DNA from 4 places in the Pediococcus sp. genome. Region 3 is predicted to be linked to each of the others. Evidence: predicted binding sites of a transcription regulator. Region 3 holds the regulator's gene; each other region holds the start of a gene.

Region 1 (3,213 bases), on a different contig from region 3:
CCCAACTGCTAATCCAGAACCATTCAAAGTGTGCACATATTGTAATTTGCCATTTTCATCTCGATAACGAATTTGAGCCCGACGAGCCTGAAAATCTGTACAATTTGAACAACTCGAAATCTCACGATACATGTTTTGAGCTGGAATCCAAACTTCCAAGTCATGCGTCATCGCAGCAGTAAAACTCATATCACTCGTTGTTAAGGTAATCACATGGTATGGCAATTTCAATAATTTCAGTAAACTTTCTGCCTGATTAGTCAACTTTTCAAGTTCGTTCCATGAATTTTCAGGTTTTGTAAACTTAACCATTTCCACCTTGTTGAATTGATGCATCCGAATCAACCCACGCGTATCACGGCCAGCACTCCCCGCTTCAGAACGAAATGCAGGTGATAAAGCTGTTTCATTAATTGGTAAATCATCCCCATCCAAAATTTCATTGCGATGGAAGTTAACCAATGGTACTTCAGCAGTTGGAATTAAAGTTAATTCACTATCTTGAATCTCATAGCCGGCATGATTTTCCTTAAACTTAGGGAATTGGCCTGTTCCATACATTGACTCATCATTCACCATGTAGGGCGTAATCATTTCCGTATAACCAGCTTTATCATTTTGATCTAAGAAAAAGTTATAAACCGCCCGTTCCAGCTTAGCACCCATGCCAATATAATAAACAAACCGACTGCCTGATACCTTGGCTGCTCTTTCAAAATCTAAAATGCCTAAATCTTCACCAATGTCCCAATGTGCTTTTGGTTTAAACGTGAATTTACGAGGTTTACCCACTTTGCGTAATTCCACACTGCCTTCTTCGGTCAAACTGATTGGGACATCTTGGTTAGGAATGTTTGGTAAATGAGCTGCCATATCCTGAACTTGTTCAGTCAATGTTTGCAATTGGGCATCAAGTTCCTTGATCTCGCCACTTACTTTGCGCATTTCAGTAATTTTGTCATTGGCATCTTCTTTTTGACGTTTCAATAACGAAATTTGGTCTGAAACCTCGTTACGCGTCTTTTTGAGTGTTTCACTTTCGACGATTAAGTCCCGACGTTTTTGATCCACGTCCAATAATTTTTCAATTTCTTTTGGATCAATACCGCGTGTCCCTAAACGTTCTTTTACGAAATCTGTATTTGTGCGAATATTTTTTAAATCTAACATTTTCATGTCCTCCTTCAATTTTGTATACATAATAAAAAGACCTAATCATCCCATTAATTGGGACGAAAAGGTCTTTTTCGCGGTACCACCCAAGTTTGCTGTTACCAGCACCCTTAATTGGAGTTTAACGACCGCAGCCGTGTGAAATTACTCACCCGTTTTAATCCACCGGAGTTTCGATTGATAGCTTTCACTAACTCTATCTCGCTTTAAATCTACTTTATGTGAATCTACGTTTATTTATTAATAACCTAATCATAACCGAAACTAATCCAATAGACAACTAAATTTCAGCAATTTTTTGATCAATTGTTTGAATTACTTTTTGACGTGCCTGTGGATCTTCCACAAAATCAAACTGATCCCCATCAATTTGAATCTTTGGACTCTCATTATAATTGTCATACCACTCACTATAACGATCATTCAAGTCACGATAATACTCATATAAACTAGGATCATTATCAATCTGTTCATATGAGCGACCACGATTTTTGATCCGTTCCAACATTGTATCAAACGAAATGTTGATATCAATTAACAAATCAGGATTCTTTTGATAATGAGTTTCTGGAAGTTCTTCCATCATATTTGTTAGTAAAGAGTCATAGATCTGAACTTCGGTGCTTGTTGCCCGACCCAAATCTGCATTCAGATGGAATAGAAGTGAATCTTCATAAATAGAACGATCCATCACACTATTTTTGGTTTGAAAAGCTTCTTTAATACCATCTAAACGGCGATTCAGAAAATAAATCTGAAGAAGAAAAGCATAGCGTTTAGGATCTTTATAAAAGAGTGGCAAAATCTTATTATCATCCACCGATTCATAAAATGCTTTTGTACCTAAATGTTGTGACAAAATTTCTGTTAACGTTGTTTTTCCTGCGCCGATTGGGCCTGACAATGCAATCATTCGAAGTTCCCCTTTATTCCTGTTTTAATACTATATATTGTAGCATGAATCTAAGTTAAAACAACATGTAGATTAAAACTTCTTTTCTCAAAAACAGTCTGTTTTATTGCAGCGCCTTACATTATACACTTATTTTTCAGCTTTTCGAGCCTTTAAAATAAAATCAGGTTGTGTTAAATCAACTTCGTCCAACGAAATAACATGAGTATGATATTTAATTTTATAATACGTATATAAAATGATAAAAATCGGGACACTCATGTAACTGATCCCAATTGCTTCCCAGTTAAACGTGGCAAACGAATGGATATCTTGACCGGCAATAACGAGTAGACACAGTACAAACGCAAAAATCGGCCCAAATGGGAACCATTTTGCATGGTAGCGTAATTCTTCGACTTTGTGTCCTTGTTTGACGAATGCCCTGCGAAAACGGAAATGAGAAATAGCAATCCCTAACCAAGCAATAAAACCAGTCAGCCCACTTGCAGCGACCAGCCACATATAGATTTCAGGGCCTGCAATGCTAGAAATAAATGTTAACGCCCCCACAATCGTTGTGCCAATCAACGCCATCAAAGGAATTCCTCGTTTTGTGGTTAAGCTAAATGTCTTGGGTGCGTATCCTTGTAAAGCTAACGAATAAAGCATCCGAGTTGAAGCGTACATGCCAGAATTAGCCGATGAAATCACCGACGTCAAGATCACGGCATTCATAATGCTGGCCGCACCTGCCAAACCAGCTCGCCGGAACACTAGCGTAAACGGACTAATTTTGACATCACTTGCAGAAGAACCCAATAAATCGGGACTTGTGTACGGGATGATACAAGCGATGACAAAAATAGCTAAAATATAGAATAATAAAATGCGCCAGAAAACTTGATTAATCGCCTTAGGGACACTCTTTTCGGGAGTTTCAGATTCTCCAGCTGTAATTCCAATCAATTCAGTTCCTTGAAATGAAAATCCAGCAACGACGAAAACACTTAAAATCATCGGAAGCCCACCGACAAACGGTGCTTTTTTATAGGTGAAGTTGTTTAGATAAGTTGCATGACCACCCATAATGCCAAAAATTACTGCCACACCAATGACTAAGAAAATAATTACCGTGACAACCTTAA
Region 2 (3,213 bases), on a different contig from region 3:
CATACTCTTTTGTGATATCCACATATGAGAATGGTTTGCCGTATACTTTTTCAACTGAGTAGGGACTGAAAAGGTACATGTCTTGGTCTTTTCGTGCTAATTCATAAAACTTATCAGGAACAACGACACCAAGTGACAAAGTTTTAACCCGAATTTTTTCATCTGCGTTTTCTTTTTTAGCAGATAAGAAAGAAATAATGTCAGGGTGGAAAATATTGAGATAAACCACACCAGCTCCTTGTCGTTGACCAAGCTGGTTAGCGTATGAAAAACTGTCTTCCAAAAGTTTCATAACCGGAACAACACCACTTGCAGCGCCCTCAATCCCCTTAATAGGAGCGCCGGCCTCTCGTAAGTTGCTGAGGTTAATTCCGACCCCACCACCAAGTTTAGACAGTTGCAGTGCTGAATTAATTGTTCGGCCGATAGCATTCATGTCATCTGTTGCCTGGATCAAAAAACAAGAAACCAATTCACCACGATGTTTTCTACCAGCGTTTAAAAAACTGGGGGTTGCTGGTTGGTAACGTTGGTGAATAATTTCATCGGCAATGTTCATTGCTAAGTTTTCGTCACCCTCCGCAAAATAAGTGGCATTCATGGCAACGCGATCAATAAAGTTTTCCAAGTAATAACTATTATCGTTTGTTTTTAACGCATACTGCGCATAGAATTTGTAGGCCGCCATGAATGATTGAAAATGAAAGTTCTGCGCGTTCAAGTAAGCATAAAGCTTTTCGAGAAACTCTGGTGAATATTTGTTGATGGAATCCTCATCTATGTAGTCATTTTTGATGAGGTAGTCAAAACGAGCTTGCAAGGAATCAAATTTCTTGGTGTTAGGTTTGACATTTTGAGCTAAGAAGGCGGCCAATGCATCATGGTCTTTGTTTAGTGGGATCTGATTATTAACAGGAATGTTAATTTCATTATTTAAATCATAGTATGTGACATCTTTAAGATTCTTGAGACTCATAATTTCACGCCTTTCTGCGATAAATACTAAATTTTAAGTAAATAAAAAACGCCTAGCTGTAATATGCAGCACGTGCGTTTTACCCAGCCTGATAAATATATAGGTTGCTAAATAGCAAGTTGTTTTAAAACGTCAGGTCGAAATCCAGCAATAGGTTCATTACCGTTTGATTCTACAACGGGAACAGCTTGGAATCCACGTGACTTTAAATAGTCGATATAATCAGGATTTGTATTAATATTACGTTCCTTAAAAGGAATGTTATGTTCGCTTAAGAAACGCTTTGTCATCTTACATTGCATACAGTTGTTTTTTGTATAAATTGTTACTTCACTCATGTAATCACCTTCAATTCTCTGTTTCTTTTATGTTTATACGATAGATTCAGTATACAGCATTCAATGTAAAATTCAATGAAAAACCACCATATTTAGTGTGTTTTTTTGATACTACACTAAATGTGGTGGTTTAATAAGGTTTTGAAGCAAAACTTTTTTTGTTCACTTTTTGATGGAGAATCTAACGCTAAGTTAGTTATGTATTAAGCAAGATAATCCTTTATAATAGAACCTATAAAGAAGGAGAAAATAATGACTGAATACTATTATACACAAAATCCAGAAGTTTTACATGAGAAACGACAGTGGCAATTTACATTATTGAATCAAAATTTAACTTTTAATTCTGACAACGGTGTTTTCTCCAAAGCCACGGTTGATTTTGGAACGCGAACTTTACTGGAAGCTTTAAATTTAAAAGAATTTACGGGTGAGGTTTTAGATGTAGGGTGTGGTTATGGGCCGATTGGATTAGCAATTGCCAAGGCAGTTCCAGAAATTCATGTTGATTTGGTTGACGTTAATTTACGGGCGTTGGATTTGTGCAAAGAAAATGCCGAGCAAAATAATATTCATAACGTGACAATTTGGGAATCGGATACGTATGATAAAGTTGAGAAGACCACCTATCAAACTGTTGTTTCTAATCCACCGGTTCGCGCTGGTAAATCAGTTGTCACGAAGATCCTAGTAGAAGCAAAAAATCATTTGCAAGTTGGCGGCTCTTTAATTATTGTTTTACAAAAAAAGCAGGGCGCGCCATCGGCCAAAAAAAAGATGGAACAAGTTTTTGGCAATGCCGAAATTATTCATAAACAAAAAGGTTATTACATCATTAAAAGTGTGAAGGAGTCCCAGTAATGGCGAACGACTTATCTGTTAACCAAGAATTATATTTTATGAGTCTGGCGTATGAAGAAGCCAAAAAAGCTAAAAGCATGGGTGAGGTGCCAATTGGAGCCATAATTGTTCATAAAAATCAAATTGTTGGTCAAGGACATAACTTGCGGGAAAAAGATCAAGATGCCACTGCCCATGCGGAATTGATTGCCATTCAAGAAGCTTGTCATACGTTAAAGAGCTGGCGTCTTTGGGACTGTCAACTCTTTGTCACTATTGAACCATGCATGATGTGCAGTGGTGCAATTATTAATTCTCAATTACCAGAGGTTTATTTTGGAGCGCGGGATCCTAAAGCTGGCATGGTGCAAAGCTTGTATCAGCTTTTGAATGACCGACGATTAAATCATCAAGTGCAAGTTCACGAAGGACTTTTTCAAAAAGAAGCGAGTCAAATTATGCAAAACTTTTTCCGAGAAATTCGGGCTCGAAGAAAAAACATAAAAAAAAGTAAACAAATTAGTAGAAATTCTGAGTAAAATCGAGTATTATTAATAGTGCCGAGAGGCCTTAAGGCAAGGGTGGACTTACGAATTGTGTCAGATCCGGAAGGAAGCAGCACTAAGTCTGATCTGTCTTGTGCCTTAAGTTATTGGGAAATTGATAAACTCTTAGTCAACATGGCTAGGAGCTTTTTATTTAGGTTTATAGAAACGATTGAAGGGAATTCAAAAATGAGTTATCAAGCTTTATATCGTGTTTGGCGACCACAACGTTTCGACGAGATTGTGGGACAACAAGTCATTACCCAAACTTTAAAAAACGCACTCATTACTGGGCAAACTAGTCATGCCTATTTGTTTACTGGTCCACGGGGAACAGGGAAAACATCGGCTGCTAAGATCTTTGCTAAGGCTGTTAATTGTCACCATTTAAAGGATGGTGAGCCATGCAACGAATGTGCAACGTGTAAAGCAATTACACAAGGACGCTTAAACGATGTGATTGAAATTGATGCGGCCTCCAATAATGGTGTCGAAGAAATTCGTGATATCCGTG
Region 3 (3,213 bases):
ATTTGGTCGAATGGTGGTAGTGCCTACTGGCGAAGAATATTCGGTTGCTGGACTTAAAACGATTGGTCCCGAACCGACGCCGGAAACGTTGAGCATTGATTATTTAACAACCACAATGAGAAAGCATCACAAGGCAATTAAAGCATTTTTACTTGATCAAAATATGATTGCCGGGTTAGGAAATATTTACTGTGATGAGGTTTTGTGGTTGGCCAAAATTCACCCTTTACAACCGACTAATACAGTACCGGTTGGCAAAATTGTGACTCTTAGGCAAAAAATCTTTGATGAACTGGACTTAGCCATTAAAGCAAAGGGAACAACCGTTTTTTCATATTTGGATGCTAGTGGTCATGCAGGAAGCTTTCAAAATCAACTCCATGTTTATCAACGTACTGGGGAACCTTGTGAACGTTGCGGAACGCTAATTGAACGAATTAAGGTTTCTCAACGTGGTACCCATTTTTGTCCGTTTTGTCAAAAATTGATTGAAGTTGATAACTAATGGCAATTGTATTAGGTCTGACTGGTAGCATTGCTACAGGTAAATCCACCGTCAGCCAGTATTTGAAAGAATTAGGTTTCCCGGTCATTGATGCAGATATAGTTGCGCGCAAGATTGTGGCACCGGGGCAGCCAGTAACACAAAGATTGCGACAAACTTTTGGAAATCAAATTTTTGAAGGCGATGTCCTCAATCGAAAGAAACTTGGAAATCTAGTTTTTTCTGATTCTGAAGCTCTGAAAAAACTAAATGAGCTTATGCAACCAGCAATCAGAGTTGAAATTGAATTTCAAATTCGAACGCTCAAAAAAGGCTCCGACAACCTAATTGTTTTAGATGCTCCGTTACTTTTAGAGCAAGGGTACCAATCATTAGTTGATCAAATCATGGTTGTCACCAGTTCGTCAGCTGTTCAGTTGGAGCGGTTGAAACAACGGGATGGTCTTTCAGATAAAGAAGCTCGGCAAAGAGTTTTGAGTCAATGGTCACAAAAAAAGAAGATTGAAATGGCTGATATTGTGATTGACAACGGTCGGTCTATTGAAGAAACCCACCGTCAAGTGTTAAAATGGCTTGACAATAGGAAGTTACGTTAGTAAGTGGAGGTAAAAGGCCCATGAGATGTCCACACTGTCACCATAATGGTTCACGTGTCGTTGATAGCCGTCCTACTGATGATGGACGAGTTATTCGGCGTCGAAGAGAATGTGAAGCATGCGGATTTAGATTTACAACATTTGAACGAATTGAAGCTTCACCGTTATTGGTGATTAAGAAAAATGGTACCCGAGAAGAATTTAATCGAGAGAAGATTCTTCGTGGGCTTATTCGTGCGGCTGAGAAACGACCAGTCGGTGCGGATGAAATGTCGAAAATTGTTGATGAGGTTGAAAATAAAGTTCGTGGTTTAGGCGAAAATGAAGTTTCTAGTCAAATCATTGGTGAGTATGTGATGAATATACTTGCTAAAGTAGATGAAATTGCCTATATCCGGTTTGCGAGCGTTTATCGACAATTTAAAGATATGAATGTGTTTATGAAAGAACTTAAAGATATGATGGCACAGGACAAGAAAGTGAAGAAACCAACCACGCATAAAGATAAAGATGATGGTGGCGAGGCGTAATGAATGAGGGATGGGCAAATTTAAGTCCTAAGGATGGCTTTTTAGTTACCCAGCAGGCGTATTTGAGTAATTTTGATCAAAAAGTGCTCACTTATTTATATCAACCAATTATTGGTGCCAAGGCGTTTAGTCTGTTTTTAACTCTCTGGACTGAAATGAATCCAGTTGGAATGCGTTCAGAAAGAAAGTCTCATTTGGAATTATTAGACATTCTGAACTGTGATTTGCCAGAGTTCTATACAAGTCGGCAAAAGCTTGAAGGAATTGGTTTATTGAAGTCCTATGAGGGTGAAGACTCGCTTGGACACTTTTTTGTATACCAACTTGGAAAACCGGTTTTGCCGGATAGTTTTTTCAAAGATGATTTATTAAGTAGCCTACTGCTAGAAGCAGTGGGAGAACGTCGCTTTTCTGAATTGGCTGATCACTTTAAGTTAATTCAAACGAATGTCAAAGACTTAAAGAATGTTTCAACCGATTTTTTAACCGCGTTTCATATTTCTGAACAAGCACTTAAGGAACCAAACTCTTTGATTCGTGAAACACAAGCTGAATTTAAGAAGGCGGGCCAAGATAGTAAGCCAGCACAAATAAATTTGGGCAATCCAAATTTTGATTTTAGCTTATTAAAAGAGTTACTCAGCAAGGGATTTACCAAGTGGGACTCTGTAGATGAGGCGCAGAAACTAATTTTAAGTGAGCATCTTTTGTATGGACTTGATGAAGTGGAAATGGCGCGTCAAATCGGACAAGCAACTGATTTGGTAACGGCTGAATTAAATACCAAAAAATTGCAACAACAGATTGCCAAAAATTTTACTGCCCATCAGGGTCAAAATCAAAAATATGTCGATACTCCAGGGCCATCGGAAAAAGCAAAAGCTAATAATAACACCGGTTTAACTAAGGAAGATCAAGAACTTATCAAGGCCGCCAAAGCCTATGCACCGGCCACTTATTTGGAAAATTTGAAACGCTCGATTCACGGGGGCTATGTCACGTATAGTGAACGTCAATTATTGAAAAACTTAATTGATCGTAATCTGTTTCCGATTAGTGTGATCAATATTTTGATCTCATACATTGTTATTGATCGAGAAATTACCACATTACCAAATAAATTGGTAGATACGATGGCCAATAACTGGAGTCGGGCACATGTGACTACACCTGAAGGAGCAATTCTACAAATTAAGAATTTTGCCAGTGCTAAGGCCACAACCAGAAAACAAGTTACTCAATCAAGAAGGGTTGTGGCTAAAGAAACGCTTCCTGACTGGGCCAAAAGTGACAATACATCAACTACTACTAAGGTTAATAAGGATGATCAAGCGCGGCTTAATAAGCGTTTAAATGAGCTTCGCAAGCAGCATAAGGAGGATAAGTAGATATGGAAAACGTACGCAAGGTCTTAACAGAACTTATGAGCAAGCGCAAATTAGATACTAAGTTTCAGAATCTGATGTCCTCCGTATATGAAGACGCCGATGTTTTAGCTTTCTGTGAGGCCCACAAAGCGGAATTATCCTCTGATAGTGTGGCACGATCAGCTTCTAAATTATATGAGTATGTGCAAGAAAGA
Region 4 (3,213 bases), on a different contig from region 3:
GTCGGTATCATAAGAAAATTATAATTACTACAATAAGCATTAAAGTTGTAAGAACCTTTAGAAATTTGCTATACTAACTGTGTAAACAAATCTTGTTTTTCTAAGAGGCGTTTATAGAGACAACTAAGTGATCACTAGTTGATTTTATGAGTAATACTCTAGACAAAACCAAAAGGAGTGAAGGACAATGTTTGGATGGCTATGGGCTTTAATTATTGGTGGAATTATCGGTGCGCTTGCAGGTGCGATTACAAGTAGAGATTTACCAGCAGGATGGATTGGTAATATTGTAGGAGGACTAGTGGGTGCTTGGTTAGGACAATCCCTTTTGGGAACATGGGGACCTCAGTTAGCAGGAATGGCATTAATTCCCTCGATAATTGGTGCAATTGTGGTTGTGCTAATCGTATCAGCAATTTTTGGAATGAGAAAAACAAAATAAAGAGTGAACGAATTGAAACGGTTAAACAGCTGCATTTAAGATCGATGGAAGCGGGATCGCGATCTCGCAGGAATCGGGGTTAAATGCGGCCGTTTGTTTCAATAAGTTGTCCTAATAAAGAGTGAACGAATTGAAACGGTTAAACAATCTTTTTTTGAGTAAGAAAACAAGCGTATTTCCAGCTTTTTGCTGAAAAATACGCTTGTTTTTGTATGTGGACTTAGGCGTGTGTCACGTCACCAACGGTTTCTTCTTTTTCGGAATAATTATTTTCTTCCTTAATAAGACGTGCACGTTCTTTTTTGTTGTACCATGGAGATGTTGTAAATGCTAAAACATCGTTAATAAGGTAGATTGAACTGTTTACAAACATGGCTAATGTAGCTGAGCCCTGACGGAATGAAATGAACCAAAGGACCATTTGTGCAATTCCTGAAGCAAACCACCAGAAGTATTGGTTGTTGAAACGGAGGAAGCAGATAACACCAGCTGTTAAACTAATTGAAAAACTGATGGCGTCAACCCATGGACGAGGATCATTAGTGAATGTACCGATTAGGTAACCAGAGACAAAGTAAACAACCACTGTTGAAGCTAATGCCACAAACCAAGTTTTACCAGTGAACTTACGAATCTTAGAAACCATGTTAACGTTCCAGTTTGCACTCATCAGAACTGGTAAATCAAGTGTAACAACGTAAGCCAACTGTTCTGCCATACTTAAATAATTTTTTGCTGCAAAACCTGTGATTATAAAACATAATGCAGATAATAATCCTAACCAACCATTAACTGATTTTGCGGCATTGATTGCTAAAATACATAAAACACCTAATGTGGTTCCAATAAATGTAGTAATTGTTAAAGCTGTAATTGGTGAATTCACCAAAGTCATGATTTGACAACCAAGACTGAAAAAGAATAAATAGTAGTTTTGTTGAGGCCAACCCTTTAATTGATGTGCCAAAAAGTGTAAATAATTAGACATTTGCTTATCTTCCTCTCTTGTTTCTATGTATACGGCCGTACACAATATGTTCCGATTTCAAAACCAAACAACACTATATATTGTATCTCGAAATTAAAAAAATGAAAGACTTGATTTTATCTTTTTTTTGCGGTATAGGAAAAGCTACAATTAAATAACGACATTAAAGTTTAAAAAATCTCGAAAGCATTCTAAAATGAAAATAGGAGAGGAAGTGACAAAGATGGACTTTAGTTATTGGGGCAGCATTTGTTTAGCAGTTTTTATCACGTTGTGGCTTACTGATCGGCGTCGATTTTTAAATGGTTATTTTTTGATTGCCGGGCTGATATGTTTTGTGATTGCAGTTTGGCAGTGGCTTGAAGTGACTCAGGCACCTTGGATGCAAGCTATGATGTTGATTACGAGCTTAGTCCTGACTGGAATTATTCCCATTGCTTTAGCCTTTTTTGCACTTGCCTGTGTGCTCTATAGTAGAAGACTTATTCGTTATTCGGGTTCACAACTTGGTTACGTCATGTTAGAAACTATTGGTTTTGTGATTTGGGGCATGCTTATTGTAACCCTACTAAATTCGCTATTTTTTCGTAGTCATCTTATATGGATGATACTTGGTATTTTATTTTTATGGATCGGCTATCTCATGGTTGGTTTTCTTTCATATGTGTTGTCTTCTTTGCTGGACGAATTGCCTATTCTGTATTCTGTGGATTTTATTGTGATTTTGGGAGCGGGTCTACTGGCAGATGGCAGTGTTTCGAGGATTCTCCAGCGACGCCTGGATAAAGGAATTGCAATATACAAACAGCAGCGAAAACGAGGGGCTCACCCGCAATTTGTGGTTTCGGGTGGACAGGGTTCCGATGAAATCATGCCAGAGAGTCGTGCTATGGGCAACTACTTGATAGAAAACGGTATTGCTAAATCTCAAATTATTCAAGAAAATGCTTCAACCTCTACTTATGAGAATTTATATAATTCAGAAATATTAATGACAAAGGAAAAGGTTTTTCATCGAGCCATTTTTGTTACAAACAGTTTTCACGTGTTTCGAGCTGGTGTTATTGCGAAACGATTGCATACAACAATGTCTGGAATTAGTGCGTCGACATCCATCCATTATCTTCCGTTTGCAGCTTTTAGAGAATATTTGGCTTTATTTATGATGTTTAAATGGACAAATGCTATGATTTTGGCTACCCTGACAATTAGCTATTTAATCTACTGGTTATTCGTTTATTAATTAACTTGTGGAACATGGTATAATGTCGTCAAGGAGGAGAAAATCATGACCTTACAATTAAATATTAAGAAGAGCTTAGTTGGGGTAGCTGCTGTTGTTATGCTGTTTTCTTTGGTTGCATGCAGTAATGGTGGACAAAGTGATGCAGCAAGTAGCTCGTCGTCTTCTGCCACTTCAACGCAGACCAACCAAAAAAAGGCCTCAGCTTTATTAAAAAAAGCCCAAAAGCAAATTGAAAATGGACAAACAAGTAATGCACTAGCAACGTTAAAAAAAGCGCAAAGCTTAAACAATAATGATAGTAAAGTAAGTGAATTACTTGCAAATGTTCAAAACTATTTAGCCGCCAAAGAGGCACTGAATAGTGGTGATACTGATTCTGCAAATTCTAGTTTGGCAAAAATGACGTCAGAAAAGACAAACGGGGATGCACTGACTTCACAAGCTAAAGATTTGAGCACCAAATCCGCTCAACTAAAAGAAGCAAATAGGTGGTATCAAAATGCATATGATGCTGTTTCAAATGGGTACTACGAAACA

What was found. Region 3 encodes NrdR, which represses ribonucleotide reductase genes. Its sites were predicted from a motif close to ACACNATATATNGTGT; they were not measured.
Region 1: DD627_RS02595 (deoxynucleoside kinase) is a predicted target of NrdR. The motif match lies at 2,114-2,129, and genes of this name have one in related genera.
Region 2: DD627_RS08250 (redoxin NrdH) is a predicted target of NrdR. The motif match lies at 1,398-1,413, and genes of this name have one in related genera.
Region 4: pnuC (nicotinamide riboside transporter PnuC) is a predicted target of NrdR. The motif match lies at 1,501-1,516, and genes of this name have one in related genera.

What each region holds. Positions count from the first base shown of each region.
Region 1 covers NZ_DOEM01000007.1:106,852-110,064, forward strand. Annotated here, with positions in the region: gene serS (serine--tRNA ligase) at 1-1,170, opposite strand, end outside; gene DD627_RS02595 (deoxynucleoside kinase) at 1,454-2,086, opposite strand; gene DD627_RS02600 (amino acid permease) at 2,216-3,213, opposite strand, start outside.
Region 2 covers NZ_DOEM01000035.1:16,796-20,008, reverse strand. Annotated here, with positions in the region: gene nrdE (class 1b ribonucleoside-diphosphate reductase subunit alpha) at 1-976, opposite strand, end outside; gene DD627_RS08250 (redoxin NrdH) at 1,084-1,314, opposite strand; gene DD627_RS08245 (class I SAM-dependent methyltransferase) at 1,567-2,175, shown strand; gene tadA (tRNA adenosine(34) deaminase TadA) at 2,175-2,693, shown strand; RNA gene ffs (signal recognition particle sRNA small type) at 2,722-2,808, shown strand; gene dnaX (DNA polymerase III subunit gamma/tau) at 2,889-3,213, shown strand, end outside.
Region 3 covers NZ_DOEM01000001.1:184,231-187,443, reverse strand. Annotated here, with positions in the region: gene mutM (bifunctional DNA-formamidopyrimidine glycosylase/DNA-(apurinic or apyrimidinic site) lyase) at 1-505, shown strand, start outside; gene coaE (dephospho-CoA kinase) at 505-1,101, shown strand; gene nrdR (transcriptional regulator NrdR) at 1,122-1,631, shown strand; gene DD627_RS00910 (replication initiation and membrane attachment family protein) at 1,631-3,019, shown strand; gene dnaI (primosomal protein DnaI) at 3,022-3,213, shown strand, end outside.
Region 4 covers NZ_DOEM01000033.1:70,695-73,907, forward strand. Annotated here, with positions in the region: gene DD627_RS07985 (GlsB/YeaQ/YmgE family stress response membrane protein) at 188-442, shown strand; gene pnuC (nicotinamide riboside transporter PnuC) at 663-1,430, opposite strand; gene DD627_RS07995 (YdcF family protein) at 1,654-2,673, shown strand; gene DD627_RS08000 (tetratricopeptide repeat protein) at 2,719-3,213, shown strand, end outside.